Linked DNA regions of Flocculibacter collagenilyticus. Each later gene encodes a partner of the first gene's protein in a complex. Links are inferred from orthologs where the notes say so. Each region holds a gene or a part of one and is shown in the gene's direction. Other genes may lie near its edges.

Region 1 (16,495 bases):
GTAATGGGTTTGGTTGAAGTGCTGTCAAGATTGCCACGTTTATTGTCAGTCAGAAAACAATTAGTAAAATATTTTACTGAAAACCCACCCGATGTGTTTATTGGTATAGATGCACCTGACTTTAATTTAGGCTTAGAGCTCAAATTAAAACAGCAGGGAATTAAGACCGTTCACTATGTGAGTCCATCTGTTTGGGCATGGCGACAAAAACGTATATTTAAAATTGCTGAAGCAACAAATTTGGTACTTGCACTATTGCCATTTGAAAAAGCATTCTACGATAAATACCAAGTGCCATGTGAGTTTGTAGGGCACACCCTTGCCGATGATATTCCTTTAATTCCAAACACATTAGCCTATCGCCATGAATTAAGCTTGCCAACAAAAGCACGCATACTTGCTGTTTTGCCGGGTAGTCGAGGTTCAGAAATCTCGATGTTAGCGTCGCCTTTTTTTGCAGCAATTGAACAGTTACAGCGTAACGATGCTGAGTTAGTGGTGGCCGTGCCTTGTGTTGATGAACATAAAAAAAGCATGGTGATGCAAATTCAACAACTAGTAGCACCATCCTTAAAGGTTCATTATTTTATTGGGCAGTCTCGAGAAGTGATGGGGGCAGCAGATGGTATCCTACTAGCTTCTGGTACAGCCACGCTTGAAGCAATGCTATTAAAGAAGCCAATGGTAGTGGCTTATAAATTTAAGTGGCTTTCTTTTCAAATTTTCAAGCGTTTAGTTAAAGCGCGCTTTTTCTCGTTGCCAAACTTGTTGGCAGATAAAGCATTAGTGCCAGAATTATTGCAAGATGAAGTGAATACCGAGCAACTTGTCTCATCAGTTAACCAGATGCTAAGTAGCGATAGCAGCGAATTAGTCACGCACTATACGCAGTTACATCAAACAATAAAGTTAGATGCGAGCAAAAAGTCTGCTGAGGCAGTTTACGCATTACTATCAAATAACTAGTCATCATACCCGTATTAGTGCTAGTGTCGTTTTATAAGAAGAAATAGATTTATGATGCCGTTTATCCGTAAACCGTATACCTTAATTGCTGGCGTTGACGAAGTGGGTCGAGGACCATTAGTTGGTGATGTTGTTACCGCTGCAGTTATTCTAGATCCGAATAATCCTATTATTGGGCTTGCTGACTCAAAAAAGATCAGTGAAAAGAAACGTGATTTACTGTACCCCGAAATAATAGAAAAAGCACTCGCTTGGTCTATTGGAAGAGCTTCTGTTGCTGAGATTGATGAGTTAAATATTTTACATGCAACTATGCTGGCGATGCAGCGAGCAGTGGCAGGGTTATCCATTAAACCTGAGTATGTGTATATTGATGGGAACCGTTGCCCCCAATTATCAGTGCCAAGTGAAGCTGTCATTAAAGGTGATAGCTTGGTCGCTGAAATAAGTGCCGCATCGATTATTGCGAAGGTTACTCGAGATAAAGAAATGGTAGAACTAGATAATCAATACCCTGATTATGGTTTTGCCAAGCATAAAGGCTATCCAACAAAAGAGCATCTAGCGCAATTAGTACAATTGGGCGCAACGCCTTTTCATCGTAAAAGCTTTAAGCCAGTTCAACAAGCACTAATCGCCACACAACAAGGGTAAAAAGTAATGCCAGATGACCCGCAATTTATTCACCTTCGTATCCATAGTGACTTTTCTATGGTGGATGGCGTCAGTAAAGTTAAGCCGATTGTTGCTAAAGTAAAAGAATGCAACATGCCTGCAATGGCTATTACTGATCAGATGAATATGTGCGGCCTGGTTAAATATTATGGTGCCGCGCACGGTTCAGGTATTAAGCCTATAATTGGTGCAGACATGTGGGTTCAGTCTGACGAGTTGGAAGGTGAGCAGTTCAGGCTAACACTTTTAGCGATGAATAATCAGGGTTATAAAAATATAACGCTGTTAATTTCTAAAGCATACGAACGCGGGCATGTTGAACATAGACCCGTTATTGATAAAGCATGGTTAGCCGAGCTAAATGAAGGGATTATCATTCTTTCAGGCGCTAAAGACGGTGATATTGGTATTGCGTTATTAAAGGGAAATAACCAACTTGCCGAACAGGTAGCTACTTTTTATCAGACTCATTTTGACAACCGCTTTTATTTGGAGTTAATCCGCACCAACCGAGCCAACGAAGAAGATTATTTACATCTTGCTGTTCAGTTTGCCGCCTATGCAAATTTACCTGTTGTAGCCACCAACGAAGTTGTTATTTTAAGCAAAGACGATTTTGAAGCACATGAAATTCGTGTGGCCATTCATGATGGGTATACGTTGGATGATCCGCGACGTCCTAAGCTTTATAGCGAAGAGCAGTACTTAAGAACCGAAGAAGAAATGTTGGCATTGTTTTCCGACATTCCCGAAGCCATTGCTAATACGGTAGAAATCGCTAAACGCTGTAATGTAACAGTGAGATTGGGCGAATACTTTTTACCTAACTTCCCAACAGGAAAATTATCAACCGAAGACTTTTTAGTTAAAGTTTCTGAGGAAGGGTTAGAAGAGCGTTTAGCGTTTTTGTTTCCAGATCCTGAAGAACGTGCAGATAAACGTGGTGAGTACGACGAACGTCTTAAAATTGAACTAGACGTAATTAACCAAATGGGTTTTCCCGGATACTTCTTAATCGTAATGGAGTTCATCCAGTGGAGTAAGGATAACGATGTTCCGGTAGGCCCTGGGCGAGGCTCAGGTGCAGGCTCATTAGTCGCTTACGCATTAAATATTACTGATTTGGATCCTCTTGAATTTGACTTACTATTCGAACGCTTTCTAAACCCTGAACGTGTATCGATGCCCGATTTTGATATCGATTTTTGCATGGATAACCGTGATAAAGTTATCGATCATGTGTCTAAATTATACGGGCGTGATGCGGTATCTCAAATAATCACATTCGGCACCATGGCGGCAAAAGCCGTTGTTCGAGATGTTGGGAGGGTACTTGGTCATCCCTATGGCTTTGTTGATCGCATTTCAAAATTGATCCCACCCACACCGGGAATGACCTTAGATAAGGCATTTGAAGAAGAGCCAGAATTACCCCACCTTTACAAACAAGACGAAGATGTGCGCGAGCTTATTGATATGTGTCGTAAGCTTGAAGGTTGTACACGTAATGCTGGTAAGCATGCAGGTGGTGTTGTTATTTCACCGACTACCATCACTGATTTCGCACCACTTTATTGTGACGATGAAGGACGACAGCCGGTTACGCAATTTGATAAAAATGATGTTGAAGAAGCAGGCTTAGTAAAATTCGACTTTTTAGGTTTACGTACACTCACTATCTTAAAGTGGGCGGTAGATATGGCCAACGAAAAGTTAGTGAAAGAAGGTAAAGCATTAATTGATATTAATGCAATTCCACTTGAAGACAGTCGCAGTTTTGACATGCTAAAACGAGCAGAAACAACAGCGGTTTTCCAGCTGGAATCAAGCGGTATGAAAAGCTTGATAAGTAAGTTATTACCTGACTGTTTTGAAGATATTATTGCACTAGTAGCACTGTTTCGACCAGGACCACTAGATTCAGGCATGGTAGATAACTTTGTTGACCGAAAACACGGTCGAGAAGAAGTCTCATATCCAGATGCCAATTATCAGCATGAATTATTAAAACCCGTCCTTGAGCCCACTTACGGCATTATTTTATACCAAGAGCAAGTAATGCAAATTGCGCAGGTATTAGCCGGTTATACACTTGGTGGTGCCGACATGTTGCGTCGTGCAATGGGTAAGAAAAAGCCCGAGGAAATGGCAAAGCAACGAACAACCTTTAAAGAAGGGGCTATCAATAACGATATTGACGGCGAACTATCAATGAAAATATTCGATTTGGTAGAGAAGTTCGCGGGTTATGGTTTTAACAAGTCACACTCGGCTGCTTATGCATTAGTTTCATTTCAAACACTATGGATGAAGTGCCATTATCCAGCTGAGTTTATGGCTGCTGTAATGTCAGCCGATATGGATAATACCGACAAAATAGTTACACTTATTGACGAATGTAACCGAATGAAATTAAAAATCATTCCGCCAGATGTAAATGCAGGGTTATATAAGTTTACCGTTAATGATAACGGTGAAATAGTATATGGTATTGGTGCCATTAAAGGTGTTGGTGAAGGCCCTGTAGAAGCCATTTTGGAAGCTAGAAAGAAGCACGGCAGTTTCAAAGACTTATTTGATTTTTGTGCGAAGGTCGACTTAAAGAAAATTAATAAGCGTGTGTTAGAAAAGCTGATTTTAGCGGGGGCGATGGATAAGCTAGGTATCTCACCTGAGCAAGGGCATCGTGCTACATTAATGGCAACAATTACTGATGCCATGCGTGCTGCCGACCAACATGCTAAAGCTGAACAAATGGGACAAAGCGATTTATTTGGTTTGCTAGCTTCTGAGTCAGAGCAAGTTGAGCAACCATTTAACGAAGTAGAAGCATGGGCCGATAAAAAATGGCTAGAAGGTGAACAAGAAACGCTAGGATTATACCTAACTGGCCACCCGATCAATGCTTATGAGCGCGAAATTCGCCATTATGCACCCGGAAGGCTAGTTGACTTAGAGCCTGGGCGAAGAGATCAGGTTGCTGTAGCGGTCGGTTTGGTCATTGGTGTGCGCGTTTTGGTAAATAAAAATAATAAAAAGTGGGCTTTAGTTACATTAGATGATAAAAGTGCACGTATCGATGTGCGTTTATTTCCTGCTGATTACGAAAAGTTTCAAGATTTGCTGCAAAAAGACAAAATCTTGGTGGTATCTGGACAGGTCAGCTTTGATAACTTTAGCGGTGGTAATACAATGACCGGCCGTGATGTAATAGACATAATAAGTGCTCGTGAAAAGTACTTAAAATCTATTAAGCTAAAGTTACATCAACAGAATTTAAATGAGCAGTTTTTATCTAAGTTGAAACTTGCATTACAGCCATTTCAACAAGGTGCAACGCCAATCCAAATTGATTATACGCGGGAAGACGCGCAAGCAGTGATCGACTTAGGAACTAAATGGCGAGTTACACCAACAGATGAACTGCTTTATGAGCTTAGGATGCTAAGCTCACAACAACTAGAATTAATATTTTAAAAAGCTGAGCGTAATTTAATGAGTTTGAACTATCTAGATTTTGAACAACCCATTGCTGATTTAGAAGCAAAAATTGAAGAATTAAAGAATGTTAATCGATCTGGTTCATTAGATCTTGGTTTAGAGCAAGAAATCAGTCAACTTAAAGAAAAAAGTGTTGAATTAACAACAAAAATCTTCTCTGATCTAGAAGCTTGGCAGGTTGCAAAAGTAGCTCGCCATCCCCTTCGTCCCTACACAAAAGATTACATTGATCGTATTTTTACAGAGTTTGATGAATTGGCAGGTGATCGCGCTTTCGCTAATGATCCAGCTATTATTGGTGGTGTTGCGCGTTTAGATGGTCAGCCAGTTATGGTTATTGGTCAGCAAAAAGGACGCGATACGGCAGAAAAAATTAAGCGCAATTTTGGTATGCCAAAACCAGAAGGGTATCGTAAAGCGTTACGCTTAATGGAAATGGCCGAGCGTTTTAAAATGCCAATTATTACTTTTATTGACACGCCTGGTGCTTATCCGGGTGTTGGCGCTGAAGAGCGCGGCCAAAGTGAAGCCATTGCACGTAATTTGAAAGTGATGTCGGCTTTAAAAGTGCCCACTATTTGTACTGTTATCGGTGAAGGCGGTTCAGGCGGTGCGTTGGCAATTGGCGTGGGTGACCGTGTTAACATGCTTCAATACAGTACATACTCTGTTATTTCTCCTGAAGGGTGCGCATCTATTTTATGGAAAAGTGCAGATAAAGCGGAATTAGCTGCTGAAGCAATGGGTATAACAGCACCACGCTTAAAAGAATTAGATCTTATTAATAGTATGATAGAGGAGCCATTAGGCGGTGCGCACAGAGATATGGATAAGATGGCACTTAACTTAAAGGCGATGATCAAAAAAGATCTTGCTGAGCTTGAAGAAATGTCGATAGACGATTTACTCGCTAGCCGCTATAAACGTATTATGTCGTTTGGTTATTGCTAAATAAGTTCTATTACTTATTTTCACTGCTAAAAATTTGTAATAACCGCCTTAGGGCGGTTTTTTATTGCTTATTATTTAATCCTATCTTCAGCGCTAGCATGACTAATAGGTATTTGCTAAAAAGGTATTTGCTAACATGCACCAGATTCACCAGCATATTGCTAATAAATTATTGTCACTTTCTCTTAGCCGGTACTCTGAAATAGTGATTGCTTACAGCGGTGGATTAGATTCAACGGTTTTATTACACGCGATAGCCCAATTACAAAAAAACCACAGCATATCAACCATTAGAGCGTTTCATGTCCACCATGGAATTAGTGAGTTTGCTGATTCATGGTTGCAGCATTGCCAAGCGTTTTCAGCTTCGCTTGATGTTAGCTTTTCGTATAAGCAAGTTAAACTAGTAAAGAAAAGTAGAACCAGCACAGAGCAACAAGCGCGTGAATTAAGATATCAAGCTATAAAAGAGACGTTAACTGGTCCCGCCATTGTGGTAACAGGACAGCATGCTGACGATCAAGTTGAAACCTTATTACTTCAACTTAAACGTGGTGCTGGGTTGAAGGGGTTATCAGGCATGCCAGAGTCGATGGCTTTTACTGAAGATGCATTATTGGTAAGACCGTTATTAGATATTTCACGGAAAGCGTTAGAAGCCTATGCACAATTTTACCAACTTTCTTGGGTAGAAGATGATAGTAATACTGACACTAACTACGATCGAAATTTTTTACGCCATAATGTACTGCCCATTTTAACTGAGCACTGGCAAGGTTTTCGTCACACCGTTACACGAAGTATGCGTCATATTGCACAAGCTGATGAATTGCTGGATGAGTATGTTCAGCAAGATTATAAGGCGGCGGTTGATGGGGCTGCGTTAAGTGTTATTAAGTTGCAGGAATACTCTGAAGTCAGGCAAAAATACGTACTTAGATACTGGTTTGCGCAACATAAACTTCAAATGCCGAGTGAGTCCATCCTGCAGCAAATAATTAAACAGTTTGTTTGTAATACTTCTGAAGTCTCTTCACAAAATACTAAACTTGGAAACGATGCGGTAGTGTCGTTTTCAGGGATACAGGTGCGCGGCTATAAAGGCTATTTATATTGTTTGCCTAAGCTGTTAGGAAAAAAAGATTACCAGTGCAACGTGGATACTTATCAAGCGTTATCAACTACGAGCAACAGTGATAACACTTGCACTGTATCTATTGATTCATCAACACTTTTACCTGCTCAATTAGGCCATATTAGTTTGTCCTTACCTGCAAACGTAAATTGTGCTGTAAAAGCACCGTACTTGTATGAACAAAAACAAAATCAACCACGTAATGATGAATGTGCGAGTAACTTTTACAATGAATTAGCACTACACTTTGTACTCAACACACTTAATGTAGCGCTACCCGGTCGTCGGTCTGAAATAATAGTCACTTTTCCTCATATATATGAAGATAAGGAATTGGTATTACCAAAAAAAATTAAAATTGCAGGACGCGAGCATGCTAAATCTTTAAAGCAAATATACAAGGAGTATAACGTTCCGCCGTGGTTACGGATGTATTTACCATGTGTATTCATTGATAACCAGCTGGCTGCTATTGCAGGTGTGTGTGTGGCTGAGGGCTATGACGCTAAGTTGTTTGACAGGGAAAGTGAATATGTTCTCGAGATAACGTGGCACAATAAATCAAGATCATGAATCGGCAGATAAGGAATAAATAATGACTAACCCTAGCGACATCACGCATCAAGATGTACTTAATTTTTGGTTTGAAGAGTTATCGGCAGAAGACTGGTTCAAAAAAAGTGACGAACTTGATCAAATCATTACGGCTAAATTTGCAACAACATTAAATAAAGCGAAAGCTGGGGAGCTGTTTGAGTGGCGTAGCACTGCAAAAGGTCGGTTGGCAGAAATCATTGTGTTAGATCAATTCTCACGCAATATTCATAGAGACACGCCGTTAGCATTCTCAGCTGACAGTTTAGCTCTTATCCTTGCGCAGGAAGCGCTATTACATGAATATGACAGGCAGCTAACTAATCAAGAAAAAGCATTTTTGTATATGCCGTTTATGCACAGTGAATCAAAAGCTATCCATAAAATTGCTGAGAAATTGTTTAATCAAGATGGTTTAGAGCATAACTATACTTTTGAATTAGAGCATAAAAAGATCATTGATAAATTTGGTCGTTATCCACACAGAAATAACATTTTAAAGCGCGAATCAACCCAGCAAGAGCTGGAATTTTTAAAACAGCACAATGGTTTTTAGTAGGTTAATGGTGTTTCCATTGTCTAAATAGGTAAACCCCCCTGAAATTTTCACAAATGGTTGAATTGCTGCTATTTTTAAAGTAACGCAATTTTAAGTGTAGAATTTGTGGATAAATCATCGCAAGAATTACTGCTTTCATTAAGTAGGCTTGTAAAAACTATGCATGACTCGGATTCGATTCATCGCATGTTAGTCAGTTTGCAAGCTGAAATTCGCTCTCAGTTACATTTCAATGATGTATGGCTTTATTTGTTTAAAGAAAGCGATCCTAACAAAATGGAGTTGATAGATTTTCGTGGTGAGCACAACGGTTCTCATGCTTTTTCTGATGAAAATAAATCTGAGAGATTTCAAGCCATTCAGACTGTCGATATAAAAGACGACAAATGGCTCGAAGAAGTATTTTCTAGTGACACTCCTGTTTTTACCGCTGACGCACGCACCGAGTCTAGGATGGATAAATCGGTAGTTGATAAGATGGGAATAGTTTCTTTGCTAAACGGACTAGTTTGCTTAGGACAAGAGCAGTTTGGTGTACTTTGCACAGGCTCGTTTGATGATGCAACGCCAATAACCTTGTCTAAAGAGCAACTATCTTACTTTTCTGTACTGACCAGTCTATTGGCCGTAAATATTAATCGTGTACAGAGTATTTATTTAACTGATGTTGACCCCTTAACCCAAATAAATAATAGAAAAGGGTTTGTAAAAGTTGCATCTAAACAACTAAAAATGGCTACTCGCGATAAGTGCAGTGTTGCTATTGTTGCCATAAATATAAAAAATTTTTCTAGTGTTAATGCTAAGTATGGCCACCACATTGGTGATCAAGTTCTAGTGCACTTTGCAGCAAAACTAAGCTCAATCATTCGGGATTCTGATGAAGCAGCGAGAGAAGCGGGGGACTGTTTTTTATTGTCATTGTATGGTGTAAGCGATGCGCTGTCGGTGCAGCACCTTATTAATAAAGTTCACTTTAATTGCAATAAAATTAACTTTGAAGGTGTTATGGTTCACTTAGAATTCGAAATAAACTTTGCCATGTTCCCCAATGATGATAAAGAACTTGAGGCACTAATCGAGCTAGCTACCAACCAAAATAACTCAAAATAACCACCTAAATACAAGCATACTTTTTTCTTTAGCTGTAATTCCATTTCAACGTTTAGACTTCCCATTCACTTTGTATTCAGCTTCATTTGTTACGCTTAAGTTATCGCTTTTAGCCGTAGGAGAATAAGCATGAGTATATACAAACATAGAAATATTACTGCAATTGCCGTGCTGGTAATGGGATTAATTGGGGTTGGGAATGTAACTGCAAAAGAGCAAGAGTCGCACATGCGAAAAGGAGCTGAAACAGCTAAGCATTCGCAACATGCTAAACACGCTCATCATGCTCATTCGCATAAAAAATATGTTCACGGTTCTGGCACTAATGCACATAAACACAAGCATCATAAAAGAAACCACCATAAAAAATATGATAGTAAAAAACACAAACATAAAAGACACATTGCAACACATGGTCATAGTTATAACTATTCAAAACACCATGTGAAAAAATATCGAGGTGGTTATAAATATCATGGCTATAACCACAGTCATATGTACCAGTATGATTATCCTTTTAGAAGTCAATATGTAAGCGAACGCCAATATACTTGGCATAAAAAGCATGCACACAAATGGCGTAAACGCCATCAGCATCATTATGGTCATTTACACTACCCACATTATGATAATCGCCACTATCCTAGCTGGGTGTATGCTTATCACAATGATTACATCATGAATCATTACCATGATCGTCATTGCCCACATTGGCATTTTAAATTGGATTGGCATGACATTGCATTCGGAGTCATTGTGCTTTCTATTTTTGATTAAGAGGGTATTGGTGGGCTAGTTTGACGGAAAAGCCTAATGGGGATTTGTGTCGCATTCATCTCAAATTCCCTTTATTATCAAGTCAAAATAATAAGAAACAATGGAAAGTTAAATGAATGCGGTTGTATTAGCTGTTTTATTAATGCTTGGGTTAAGTTTACTAAGAATTAATGTAGTAATCGCTTTAGTGTTAAGCGCAATAGTAGGTGGACTATATGGAGGTTTAAGCTTAGAAGATACAATAAAAGTATTTAGTGATGGCTTAGGAGGCGGTGCCACTATCGCGCTTAATTATGCAATGTTAGGGGCGTTTGCCGTTGCAATTTCAAAGTCTGGTATTACTGATGTTCTTGCAGCAAAAGTCATTTCAAAAATTAAATCAGATAGCACACCACATGAAATTATGTGGGTAAAAGCTGGACTATTAGCCGTAATACTCTGTGCCGCGGTCGCCTCTCAAAATGTTGTCCCAGTACACATTGCTTTTATTCCTATTCTTATTCCCCCTTTGCTGCATGTAATGGCGCAATTGCAATTAGATAGGCGATTAGTCGCGTGTGTGCTTACATTTGGATTAACTGCCACCTATATGCTGTTGCCAGTTGGGTTTGGTGGTATTTTCTTAAACGATATTTTATTTCAGAATTTAGTTGAAAACGGCGCTACAATTGAAAAAGCACAGTTGCCATTCGTAATGGCTATCCCTGTTTTTGGCATGTTCCTAGGTTTATTGGTCGCTATTTTTATTACCTATCGCAAATCACGAGAGTATTCGTTAGATAAAATTTTATCGATTGAACCTGAAACAAAAGAAATTAATGTATTTCATATTATGGTTGCTGTAGCAGCCATATTAGCTGCATTAGCAATTCAATTGTTTACCGGTTCTATAATATTGGGTTCGTTGTCAGGGCTCATTATCTTTGTGCTTTCTGGGGTAGTTAAATACAACGAAACACACGACACCTTTACAAAAGGTGTTTATATGATGGGCATGATTGGTTTTATCATGATAGCGGCATCGGGGTTTGCAGATGTCATGAAAGCGACTAATAGCATTGATAGCTTAGTGCTTGCAGTTAATAGTGTAATAGGTGACAGTAAGCTAATGGCGGCGCTATTGATGTTATTGACTGGTTTGTTAATCACCATGGGGATAGGTTCTTCGTTCTCAACAATTCCAATCATCGCATCTATTTATGTTCCTATGGCAATGAGTTTTGGCTTTACGCCATTAGCCGTTGCAGCGCTAGTAGGTACGGCTGGTGCGCTAGGAGATGCAGGTTCTCCGGCTTCTGATTCTACTTTAGGGCCAACATCGGGGTTAAATGTTGATGGCCAGCACGATCATATTTGGGACTCTGTTGTACCCACCTTTCTGCATTATAATATTCCATTAGTACTATTTGGTACGGCTGCAGCGTTAATTTTATAAGAAACTCGCTTACCGCCAAGACGCAAGTAGTAGTGCGTCTTGGCTTAAATTCATAGTGTATTTTGCAGCAAGAAATCTAAAATACACGTTTGATTTTTAATCAAAAAAAGAGGTAAAGATTTAAATTTTAACTAAGCTTATTGCTGTGGCCACATAAAAATTAAAAAGGTGATAAGCATGAATAATGGCGTTCGAACCCTCATACCTAGCCTCGTTATTGGTTTTGTGTTGACGTGCATGGTTGCTTGTAACCCACAGCAATCAAATAATCAGCAAGGTAATGAAGTAGACACTAAAGTTGAGCAGAGCAACCAAGCTGCGACAGCGCCAAAAGAGTCATCTAAAGCAACCAATAAACAGAATGATTGTCAGTTAACCGTGGGGTTTGATACGTGGGAACCCTACCAGTATGTTGATATTGATCGCGAAGTTAAGGGGCTTGATATTGAAATATTAAGGTTGGCAGCTGAAAAAATGGAGTGTGATTTGGCTTTTCATCAAGCAACTTGGGTTGAGCTTTTAGGGGAGCTTAGGTCGGGTGAAATTGATTTAGTTTTAGGCGCATCTAAAACTGCAGAGCGAGAAAACTTTGCCATCTTCTCAAGTCCTTACCGTGAAGAGTCGTTTTCGCTTTACGTTAGAAATGCAGATGATTTCAAATATCAACAGGCTGATATAAAAGAGTTTGTGGAAGCTGGGCATAAAGTTGGTTTAGTTGATCAATATTATTATGGTGATACTGTTGATGGTTTAATGGATGACGATAAACTCAGTTCATTATTTGTACCTGCAATGATGAGTGAAATAAACATCGCGCGTTTGTTAGACATGGACATTGACGGCGTGCTTGAAGATAGTTTCGTAGGTGCCTCAATTATTAGACGAAAAGGGCTAGGGCAATATATCACCAAGCACCAAATAACCATCAACACAGGCAGTGTTTATGTCATGTTTAGTAAAAAGTCAGTTAAGCCTGAAATTGTAAACGAGTTTAATAAAGCGCTGGATGAAATTAGAAATAGCGGAAAATTTGAAGAATTAACCGATCGTTATTCGATGAAACGTTAATAAAAATAAAGCTGATACAATTATGTACTAGCTTTATTCGCATGACGGATTAAGAGCTCCGCAACCTGCTGTTTTACAGCTCTTTTATCATCTTCAGCGACACCGAAGCGAATGGCAAGTTGTTGAATCTCTTCATCACTTAAATTAAATGATAAGCGCTGGCGGGTTTTATTCGACTTAACTTCAAGTTGCAGAATTTTCCGGATCATGTCTGAAGGAGTCAGCTCTTCATCAATCGCTTGTTTTTTTATCTTTTTCTGAACTTCACTACTTAAGTCGAACGCCATTTGCGTGGCTCGAATGGCCTGCTCTTGGCGTTTCCACTTGGCTTGTTTATCATTCACGCGTTGTTACCTGGGAATAGATCTACAATATCGTTAATAGGTCGCGAGATTGTTAGCGACACTTCAGTCTCACCGCCATCCCAGATTTCAATGTTTATGCTGTGGTTTTCATCTTCAGATTCAAGATGAATCACTTCACAAGGCTCACCGCTTTCATCTTGATAGCGAGGTAAGCTAAGATTACGGTAGTCTTTTTCATGGTAGTAACAAACGTAAGGCGCTTCAGATTGCTGATACGTATTAGCGAGGAAGCGTTCAAATTTTTCTGGTTTATTAGCCACTTTAATTTGAGTGAGACCATCTTCATCAAAGATACGTGCAAACTCATCTAAAGTGAAAATAGCGTCAACATCACTGCGTTGAATTTTGATAGAGAAGTTAGCAAATTCTTCACCGTCTTCACGCTCAATTTGTAGGAACGCTACGTTGCCTGATTCACTTTCAAGAACAAATTCGTATTCTGCACTGTGCTGATATTGATACGTTTGTACATCAGTAACTTTCAGTGTTTGTCCTTTAAGCCAAGAAGGGTAAGCAAAAGAATCAATAACCGTTAGCATGTCGTCAACTTTTAATTCGCTAGGATGAGTAAGCTGGCGCTCGGGCTTTTTTTTAGATTTGAAGAAGCCAAACATTTATCACCTGTTCATTAGTTTATTTATACCTAAGGTTATTACGGAGCCTATCACGTTAGGTATGTAGTCATAAAAACGAGAAAAGGAGGCTAAGCCTCCTTTATTATCATTGTGGTATTAATTTGCTTTTTTAGCTTTGATACGAGCAAGAATGTCGCTACTTTTTTGGTTTTGTGCACCAATACCGGCATCTGCAAGTTTCGCTTTTAAATCATCGCCATTTGTAGCAGCTTCAAGTTGCTTTGCCGCACCAAGTTGGTCTTGACGATCCTGTTGACGCTGTTTAATGCGTTCTAAAGATTGACGGGCATTAGTCATTGAGGAGTCGTTTGTATGTAATGTACTGTTAACTGCCATAGTGGCTTTTTGTACGCTCTCAGTCGTCTTTACCATTGTTAATTGACGCTGATTTTCTTTTATCGATTTTTCTGCTTCTTTAACCTGCTGTTTAAGCACTTCAATGTGGTTAGTAAAACCACTTAATACTTGTTCATGTTCAGCTTTTTCTGTTTCAAAATCGCCAATCTTTTCAGCAATTTCTAATGCTAAAGGCTCGTTACCTTTTTCCAGCGCTTGCTCAGCGTAAGTTTCATGCTCAGCAATGCTCTCATCAATTGCACTGATTTTGCGTTTAGTTTGCATTTCTTTTGCCATTACTTCAGTTAAGCTTTTTTTCGCTTTGTGAAGGGCGTTTTGTGCGTCAGCAATTTCTTGTTCAAATATACGGATGCCATTAGCGTCAACAATTGATTCGCCAACTTCTCTAGCACCACCACGTACCGCGGTAAATAATTTTTTTAAAATACTCATAATCTGGCTCCACTATTACTCATTTAAATAAGCGGTTACTGCTTCTAGCGCATCAATTGCATTGTCAGCTAAGGTAACCAGCTCGTGGGTTATTTCATCCAAAGAAGAACTAACAGCTAACGCACCAAAAATCGCGTATTGTGTATCGATTTTGGCAAAAGCACTTAAAGGAATTGGAACATTCAACTTTAATAAAGCTTCATTTAATTCATGGCGTAATTCTGCTTTAACTTCACTTTCGTCAAACAGGTAACTGATACACATTAATTGCTCTTCAGTGCGTGTGACAAAAATGGGTAATTCATCATTTCCCTCTACAATCACTTGCAGTACTTCTTGTTCACCAGGATTGGCAATTAAGAAAGATTCAAAGTTAGCTCCCTCAGTTTCGAAGTTTGCAAGTTTGATTGATAATTCGTTTAATTCCATCTTCTTTACCTTATTAACTTTGACATACTATGTCTGATTAAAGAATTACATGACTGACATATTATGTCAACCTGTAAAATTAATTTTTATATAACTCTGATTCTGCTTGCCACGCTTGACGGTAATAGTCGTATAGCACACCTGAGCCTAATCGATTGACTTCAATAACACTGTTGTTATCAAAAAAATTATTTGGAAAGGCAAATGCAGCCTTTAAATACGTTTGATTCAGCCAGTTATTGTTAATGGGCATTTCACTAACTTGTTCAATTCGTTTGCTTGCTGGCTGGCCTGCGCGTGTGGCGATAGTCCAGCCCCACTGGCCAAAAGATGGGATGTTTTGTTGGTACTGTTCAACATGCTTAAAACCAGCTTGTTTAACGGTTTTAGCAATGCTAATAAAAGCATTTTTGGCATGATAGGGAGAAGTAGACTGAACAACCAGTGCACCATCTGGGGCAAGTAACTGTCGAATGTGATTGTAGAAATAGTCGCTGTAAAGCTTGTTAAGATCTGGGTGGTTAGGATCTGGCAAATCAATAATGATGCTGTCAAATAGGCGGCCTTGATCAAGCATTTTTTCCACTTCCAAAAATGCATCGGCAATGATGATGTTTGCTCTAGGATCATTAAACGCGTCGCCGTTAAGTGTTGTTAACTTTGAAGAAATATACTTATGGTGTTCTTGGATTAAAGGGTGTGAAGCATTTTTCAATCCAAATAAGGATAATAACTGACCATCTAAATCAACAAGTGTTGCTTGTTGCACAGGCCACTTCAGCACATCTCTAAGTGCTAGGCCGTCACCACCGCCAATAATTAATACTTGCTCATGACGGTTGGCAGCCAGCATCGCGGGGTATACCAGCATAGTGTGGTAGATATGTTCATCGGCACTTGAAAACTGAAGCCGTCCATTTAGAAATAGGTCATTGATAGGAGCCGTTTGTGTTCTACTTAGTCGTTCAGTGAGAACTATGTGCTGATACTTAGTCGATTCGGAATATATCACTTTGTCTTTGTATAACACATTGCTTAGATCTTTCATCCAAGATGTCGCAAAAAATAAAAACAGAACAAATAAGCCGAATAACACTATGTGAGTCACAAGCAGTGATTTAGCAAATTTAACATGCTGATGGTAACGCGCTAAGAACACTAAGCCCGCGACAATATTAAAGAGTGCTGTCCAAGCCGCAGCTTGCATGATAGGTAAAGAAAGCATTATGGATACCCAAATAGCAGCTCCAATACCTGCACCAATGTAATCTGCACCATAAATAGTACCAGCATTATTTTCTAAAAATCGACCGTAAACATGTTGCCTAATTCTTGCTATAAGAGGAATTTCCATTCCAATTAGAATGCCTAATACGAAGCCAAAAACATAAGGTAAAAAGCGAGCCGCATCTTGAAGCTGTTCGAAAACATATCCATCAAGCGGGATACTTGTGGGTAAATTATAAAGATTGGAGAGTGTATGTGGCAGGGTATAAGTGAGCG
Region 2 (5,851 bases), 410 kb from region 1 along the record:
GCTGGTGTTGATCCTACAACGCAAGCATTCACGCAGTACGACATTACCGGTCATGTTACTGATATTTTACAAACCCCTTCTCATTCTTTATATGTCGCTGCTGAAGGCATCTATATTTTCAATGGCGGTACGTTTACCAAAGTAGACACCAATAATGCGTTAGTAAATCAATTAGCTTTGTCGCCATATGGTGTGTGGGCAGCAAGCGACTCTGATATTTTCTTATTACAAAACGGCATTATGGAAAAGTCGTTACCGCTGCCTGATTATTTAAAACATGCCATTATTCACGATTTGCTTTGGGATGGCTCAAGGTTACTGATTGCAACAGAGCGTGGTATCTACCAAATGTCGGTGAATGGCACGTTTACAGTTTTTCCGTTACCTACACTTGATAGAACAATCGTATATCGAATGATACGAGATAAGCACGATGCTTTGTGGGTTTCTGCAATGGGACAGCTATTTCATAAGGAGCCAAACAAAAATTGGCAAGTTGTACATAGTGAGCATTTGGGGCATGCCCCTTGGTTTACTGACTTGTATTTAGATGATGAAGGTGTCATGTGGTTAGCAAGTGCATCGGATGGCCTATGGCGGTCTGAAAAAGGCATTATTTCACGCCATCAGGTCAATCATTACTCAAGTGTTATCTCTAGAACATTGGCCGTTTCAAACGAAGGCTTACTTTGGGCCTCGACTCAGCAAGGGTTAGCTGTTCAAGATAAACATGGCTATTTTAACATTGTATTAGGGTATAAAATGTTAAATAGGCGCGTTGTGCACACCATTCATTTTGAGCCTGAACGCGTGGTGATGGGAACGGAAAATGGGGTCGCTATTTATCAAAATGGGAAAGTGCTAATCCCACCAAGTTTAACTGAAACGTTAGGCAAAGAGGTTCGGATTATTGAGCCAGATGAAAGCGGGTTTTGGATTGGCTCGAACCGTGGGTTAATGCGTTATCAAAATGAGACACTGTCAACACATACGCTTTCAAGCACATTGCCATCACAGCAAATTACGGCCGTGCGAGAAATTGATGAGCAATTGTGGGTAGGGACTAGCCAAGGATTAACAATTGAAGGTGATGCGCGTTTTAATGCGATTGAAGGTAATGAAAGTGTAAGCACTGCGTTTATTACCACTATTCAGCAATTGGATACGGGTGAGGTTGTTGTAGGTACGCTGGAAAATGGCATGTTCGTGCGTAACAACGATCAAGAGTGGATGCATTATGACGCTACAAATGGTTTGCCGTATGGCTCAATCATGGCAATGTATCAAGATAAGCAAAACAATCTATTATGGGTAAGTACATTAAAAGGCATCTACCGTATTGAATTTGCTCAACTCATCAAGCAAGTTGAGCATATAACCACACAGGAAATTCTTACCGAATTCGACAGGCAGTTAGGGGCAGAAGCTGGGCGATGTTGTAATGGGTTTGGCGATGGTAAAATTGTGCCATTTAACAATAGTTTGTGGTTACCTACAACGCGCGGTATTGTTGAGGTTGAACTATCTCAAAAGCAACGTATTTTACCTAAATTAAATCCACTGATTGAATCTGTAAATACTAAAGATCATTCCCAGTACATATTAACACGCACAAATATTCCTCTTGATGTTGAAGAGCGAGACATCAGAATCGCGTACACTGCAATCGACTATATTTCGGCACAAAATCACCAGTATCGCTATCGTATTTTGCCACTAAATAAAGAGTGGGTTTATGCGAATAAAAGGCGTGAAGCTATTTTTACCAACTTACCGTCAGGGCAATTTATTTTTGAGGTGCAGGCAAAAAGAAAAAGTGAAAAATGGAGTAACGCCGAAACATCTTCTTTAAGGATTAGTATAGATAATCGTTTCTCTGAAACGATATTTTATCGAATCATTATTATCCTGATGATTTTTTATGGACTATACCTATTTTTTAAAATTTTCAAACATCGTGAGCAAGTTAAAAATAAAAACCTGAAGCAATTGGTTGAAGTAAAAACCCGTGAGCTAAAAGAAATAAATACACAGTTAAATAATGCTAACTTACAGTTGCAAGAAAACAGCCAAAAAGACGAATTAAGCGGGTTGCGTAACAGGCAGTTTTTATTAGAACAATTACCGAAAGATATTGAGCATTTTCAGCGTAATCGTGAAGCGTTAATGAAAGAAGGTAAGAGTATTGCGGTACTTGTTATCGATATTGATCTATTTAAACATGTTAATGACACCCATGGCCCAGTGGCGGGTGATATGGTGTTACAGCAGTTTGCCGCACTACTTACCGCTGAAACACGTGGTTCGGACTATGTTGTTCGATGGGGTGGGGACGAATTTTTAGTCTTGTTACGTGATACGCAGGCAGAGAATGTAAAAGAGTTTGTTGGTCGTTTAAATACAAAAGTTGCTGAAGAACAATTTATGCTACCAAAAGGTGGAACGGTTAATATTACATGCTCTATTGGTTATGCATTTTATCCTTTACCAATGATCGGTGGGCAATTAGTTGACTGGGAAGTTGCACTTAACTTTGCAGATTTAGCGCTTTATAAAGTAAAAGAAGAAGGCCGTGATGGGTGGGGAATTATTGAATTTGATGAGCATTTAGACGCATTCGAATTTGAAGATAGCAAGCATTTAGAGCAGCAAACGAACGAGTTGGTCGCTAGTGGCATGATTAAATTTAATGTCCATTTAAGAGCGAAGCATGATTAGTACCAACGTCAGTAAACATATTTAACATACTCAATTTAGTCAGTATTGGTTTATAATGCCTCGAATTAGTTTTTATGCTTTTCTGCATAGCATTTAAATACACGCATCATAATTTAATCTAAATTCAGCAGGATTTAGATTCATTTAACATTTAAAGCATCGGTAGGTAGTTAATGAGAATCGCATTAGGCATTGAGTATGACGGTAATGCTTATTATGGCTGGCAAAGACAGCGCGAAGTGATAGGTGTTCAACAAGTGGTTGAGGAGGCTATTTCTAAAGTCGCAAATCATACGGTTGAAATATTTTGTGCTGGAAGAACTGATGCGGGTGTACATGCAACTAATCAGGTGGTGCACTTTGACACGACATCAATTCGCGATAATAAAGCATGGACAATGGGTGTGAATGCAAACCTGCCTGCGAATGTTGCGGTAAAGTGGGCGACAACTGTAGATGAAGATTTTCATGCGCGCTTTTCTGCCACAGCAAGGCGTTATCGCTATATCATCAGTAATACCAAGCTAAGGCCCGGTATTTTAGGCGCAGGTTTGAGCCATTACCATCAAACGTTAGATGTTGAAAAAATGCATCAAGCAGGGCAGCTTCTGTTAGGTGAGAATGACTTCACGTCCTTTCGTGCGGTTCAGTGTCAGTCAAAAACACCATTTAGAAACCTCATTCATTTAAATGTATCGCGCTTTTCTAGCTTTATTATTATTGATATTAAAGCCAACGCATTTTTACATCATATGGTAAGAAATATCACTGGTAGTTTATTGGAAATAGGGATGGGGAATAAGCCAATTAACTGGATTGCAGAGGTGCTTGCTGCTAAGGATCGTAACCAAGCGGCAGCAACAGCAAAAGCCGCTGGACTATATTTAGTTGAAGTTGATTACCCAGAAGAAATTACGCTACCTTACTCGCCAATTGGCCCATTATTTCTGCCAGATGAATAACCCATAGTCAGTTAGCGTATAAATTGAACGTAAAATGAACGAATATAGTGCTAAATTCGGATAACGTTTCATTTAACGCTAAACTACTAAGACCAGTTTTAAGTATAAATCTATTTACAGCTATGTTTTAATTAGCGGCTAAATTATTCTCTTTTCTAAGAGAATAAGCACAATAAACAACATTTTATTATATATATCTGATTTTTGATGTATGAAGCCTGTTTGAGAGACAAATATGAGCTGGATTGAAAAAATTCTACCAAAAACTAAATCATCACGACGTAGAAATATTCCCGAAGGGCTGTGGATTAAATGTCCGGGATGCGATGCAGCACTCTATAAAACCCAAGTAGATGAACACCATGGTGTTTGTCCTAAATGTGATTTCCACATGCGCCTAAGTGCACGAGATAGAATTAAGCACTTTTTAGATGCGGGCGAGCAAGTGGAGTTGGGTGAAGAGCTTGAGCCACAAGATTTATTAAAGTTTAAAGATTCAAAGCGCTACAAAGACAGAATCGCCGCAGCGCAAAAAGCAACAAATGAAAAAGATGCAATGGTAGTAATGAAGGGCTCGGTTAAAGGTGTGCCTGTTGTTGTTGCATCGTTTGAGTTTACTTTTATGGGCGGGTCGATGGCATCGGTAGTGGGTGCTCGGTTTGTAAAGGCTGTGCAAACGTGTTTAGAACATAACTTACCTCTTGTTTGTTTTTCAGCTAGTGGTGGTGCACGGATGCAGGAAGCGCTAATGTCGTTAATGCAAATGGCAAAAACAAGTGCTGCACTCGCTAAAATGTCTGAAAAAGGATTACCTTATGTGTCTGTATTAACAGATCCTACAATGGGTGGTGTATCGGCAAGCTTAGCGATGTTAGGTGACATCAATATTGGTGAGCCAAATGCACTGATTGGTTTTGCAGGCCCGCGTGTTATTGAACAAACGGTAAGAGAAAAACTCCCTGAAGGATTTCAACGTAGTGAATTCTTATTAGAACATGGCGCCATAGACATGATCATTGATCGTCGTCAAATGCGTGAGAAAATATCTGGCTTACTTGCAAAATTAATGAATTTGCCTTCTGTGTCTCAGGAGCATAGAATCGCATAATTAAATGCGAAATCATCAGTAGTGTAAATTTGTAAGTAAATGACAGAAATTAATCAAAGCCAATCATTCAATACGCTGGATGATTGGCTTTCTTATTTAGAGCGTATACACCCCAATGAAATAGAATTAGGCCTGTCACGAGTCAAGCATACAGCTAGTACTTGCGACTTACTTACTATTCCCAGCAAAATTATTTTAATTGCCGGTACAAACGGTAAAGGCACTACAGCGCGTTGTTTAGAATCCATTTTACTGGCTCATGGATATACTGTTGGTGTTTTTTCTTCGCCGCATATTCATACATATAACGAAAGAGTAAGAATTAATGGTGAAATGCTGCCCGATAATGAGCACATTTCAGCATTTCAAGGCATTGAAGATAAACGTGGCGAAACCAGCTTAACGTATTTTGAATTTGGTGCATTGGCTGCACTTTGGTTATTTAAAAAGCACGAAGTTGACTTTATATTGCTAGAAGTGGGGTTAGGTGGACGATTAGATGCAACAAATATTGTTGAGCCGGATGCAAGTGTGATCACAACGATTGGATTAGATCACACGGACTGGCTGGGAGACGATATTGAGCAAATAGGTTACGAAAAAGCAGGGGTATTTAGAGCAAATAAACCCGCAATTGTAGGTGCGCTTGCTGCGCCTAAATCGATTGTTAATTATGGTAATGACATTAATGCGCAATTGATTGAAGTGGAGCGTGATTATTCTTTTAAACTAACTTCAAGTGAAAATTGGCAGTATAACTATCACTTACAAGATGATACGAACGCGTCTGTTGAGTTTTTATCATTGCCCATGCCGAATATTCCCATTCAAAATGCCGCTACAGCCATTACGACTTTATTGTCACTTAACTTGACGTTAAATGAGCAGAAGTTAATTGAGTCAATATCCTCTCTTACAGTTGAAGGACGGATGCAACCGCTTCTTAAGCAACCTGCATTTTATGTGGATGTTGCTCATAATCCGCAATCAGCAGAATACTTAGCGACACAGTTAGATAAGATGCGAGCTAATAAAGGCAAGATCATCGCAGTTGTTGCGATGT

What was found.
Region 2: the proteins of accA (region 1) and accD are in contact, whole or in part, in a solved structure (PDB 8UXZ), measured with the Escherichia coli proteins. The link is inferred for Flocculibacter collagenilyticus from one-to-one orthologs.

What each region holds. Positions count from the first base shown.
Region 1 is NZ_CP059888.1:2,834,987-2,851,481, reverse strand. The notes cover bases 4,344-7,114. They hold accA (acetyl-CoA carboxylase carboxyl transferase subunit alpha), read left to right. Parts: upstream 4,344-5,136; coding sequence 5,137-6,093; downstream 6,094-7,114. Other genes in these bases: tilS (tRNA lysidine(34) synthetase TilS), read left to right, coding at 6,230-7,114; dnaE (DNA polymerase III subunit alpha), read left to right, coding at 4,344-5,118. Outside these bases: lpxB (lipid-A-disaccharide synthase), read left to right, coding at 1-966; rnhB (ribonuclease HII), read left to right, coding at 1,018-1,620; more of dnaE, read left to right, coding at 1,627-4,343; more of tilS, read left to right, coding at 7,115-7,801; HUU81_RS12595 (DUF924 family protein), read left to right, coding at 7,824-8,378; HUU81_RS12590 (GGDEF domain-containing protein), read left to right, coding at 8,487-9,494; HUU81_RS12585 (hypothetical protein), read left to right, coding at 9,624-10,271; HUU81_RS12580 (Na+/H+ antiporter family protein), read left to right, coding at 10,384-11,706; HUU81_RS12575 (substrate-binding periplasmic protein), read left to right, coding at 11,884-12,774; HUU81_RS12570 (hypothetical protein), read right to left, coding at 12,795-13,061; HUU81_RS12565 (hypothetical protein), read right to left, coding at 13,115-13,753; HUU81_RS12560 (PspA/IM30 family protein), read right to left, coding at 13,871-14,563; HUU81_RS12555 (YjfI family protein), read right to left, coding at 14,579-14,992; HUU81_RS12550 (polyamine aminopropyltransferase), read right to left, coding at 15,072-16,495. UniProt on the Escherichia coli protein: Component of the acetyl coenzyme A carboxylase (ACC) complex. First, biotin carboxylase catalyzes the carboxylation of biotin on its carrier protein (BCCP) and then the CO(2) group is transferred by the carboxyltransferase to acetyl-CoA to form malonyl-CoA.
Region 2 is NZ_CP059888.1:2,430,770-2,436,620, reverse strand. The notes cover bases 3,117-5,851. They hold accD (acetyl-CoA carboxylase, carboxyltransferase subunit beta), read left to right. Parts: upstream 3,117-3,915; coding sequence 3,916-4,788; downstream 4,789-5,851. Other genes in these bases: folC (bifunctional tetrahydrofolate synthase/dihydrofolate synthase), read left to right, coding at 4,828-5,851; truA (tRNA pseudouridine(38-40) synthase TruA), read left to right, coding at 3,117-3,680. In the rest of the region: HUU81_RS10815 (ligand-binding sensor domain-containing protein), read left to right, coding at 1-2,718; more of truA, read left to right, coding at 2,892-3,116.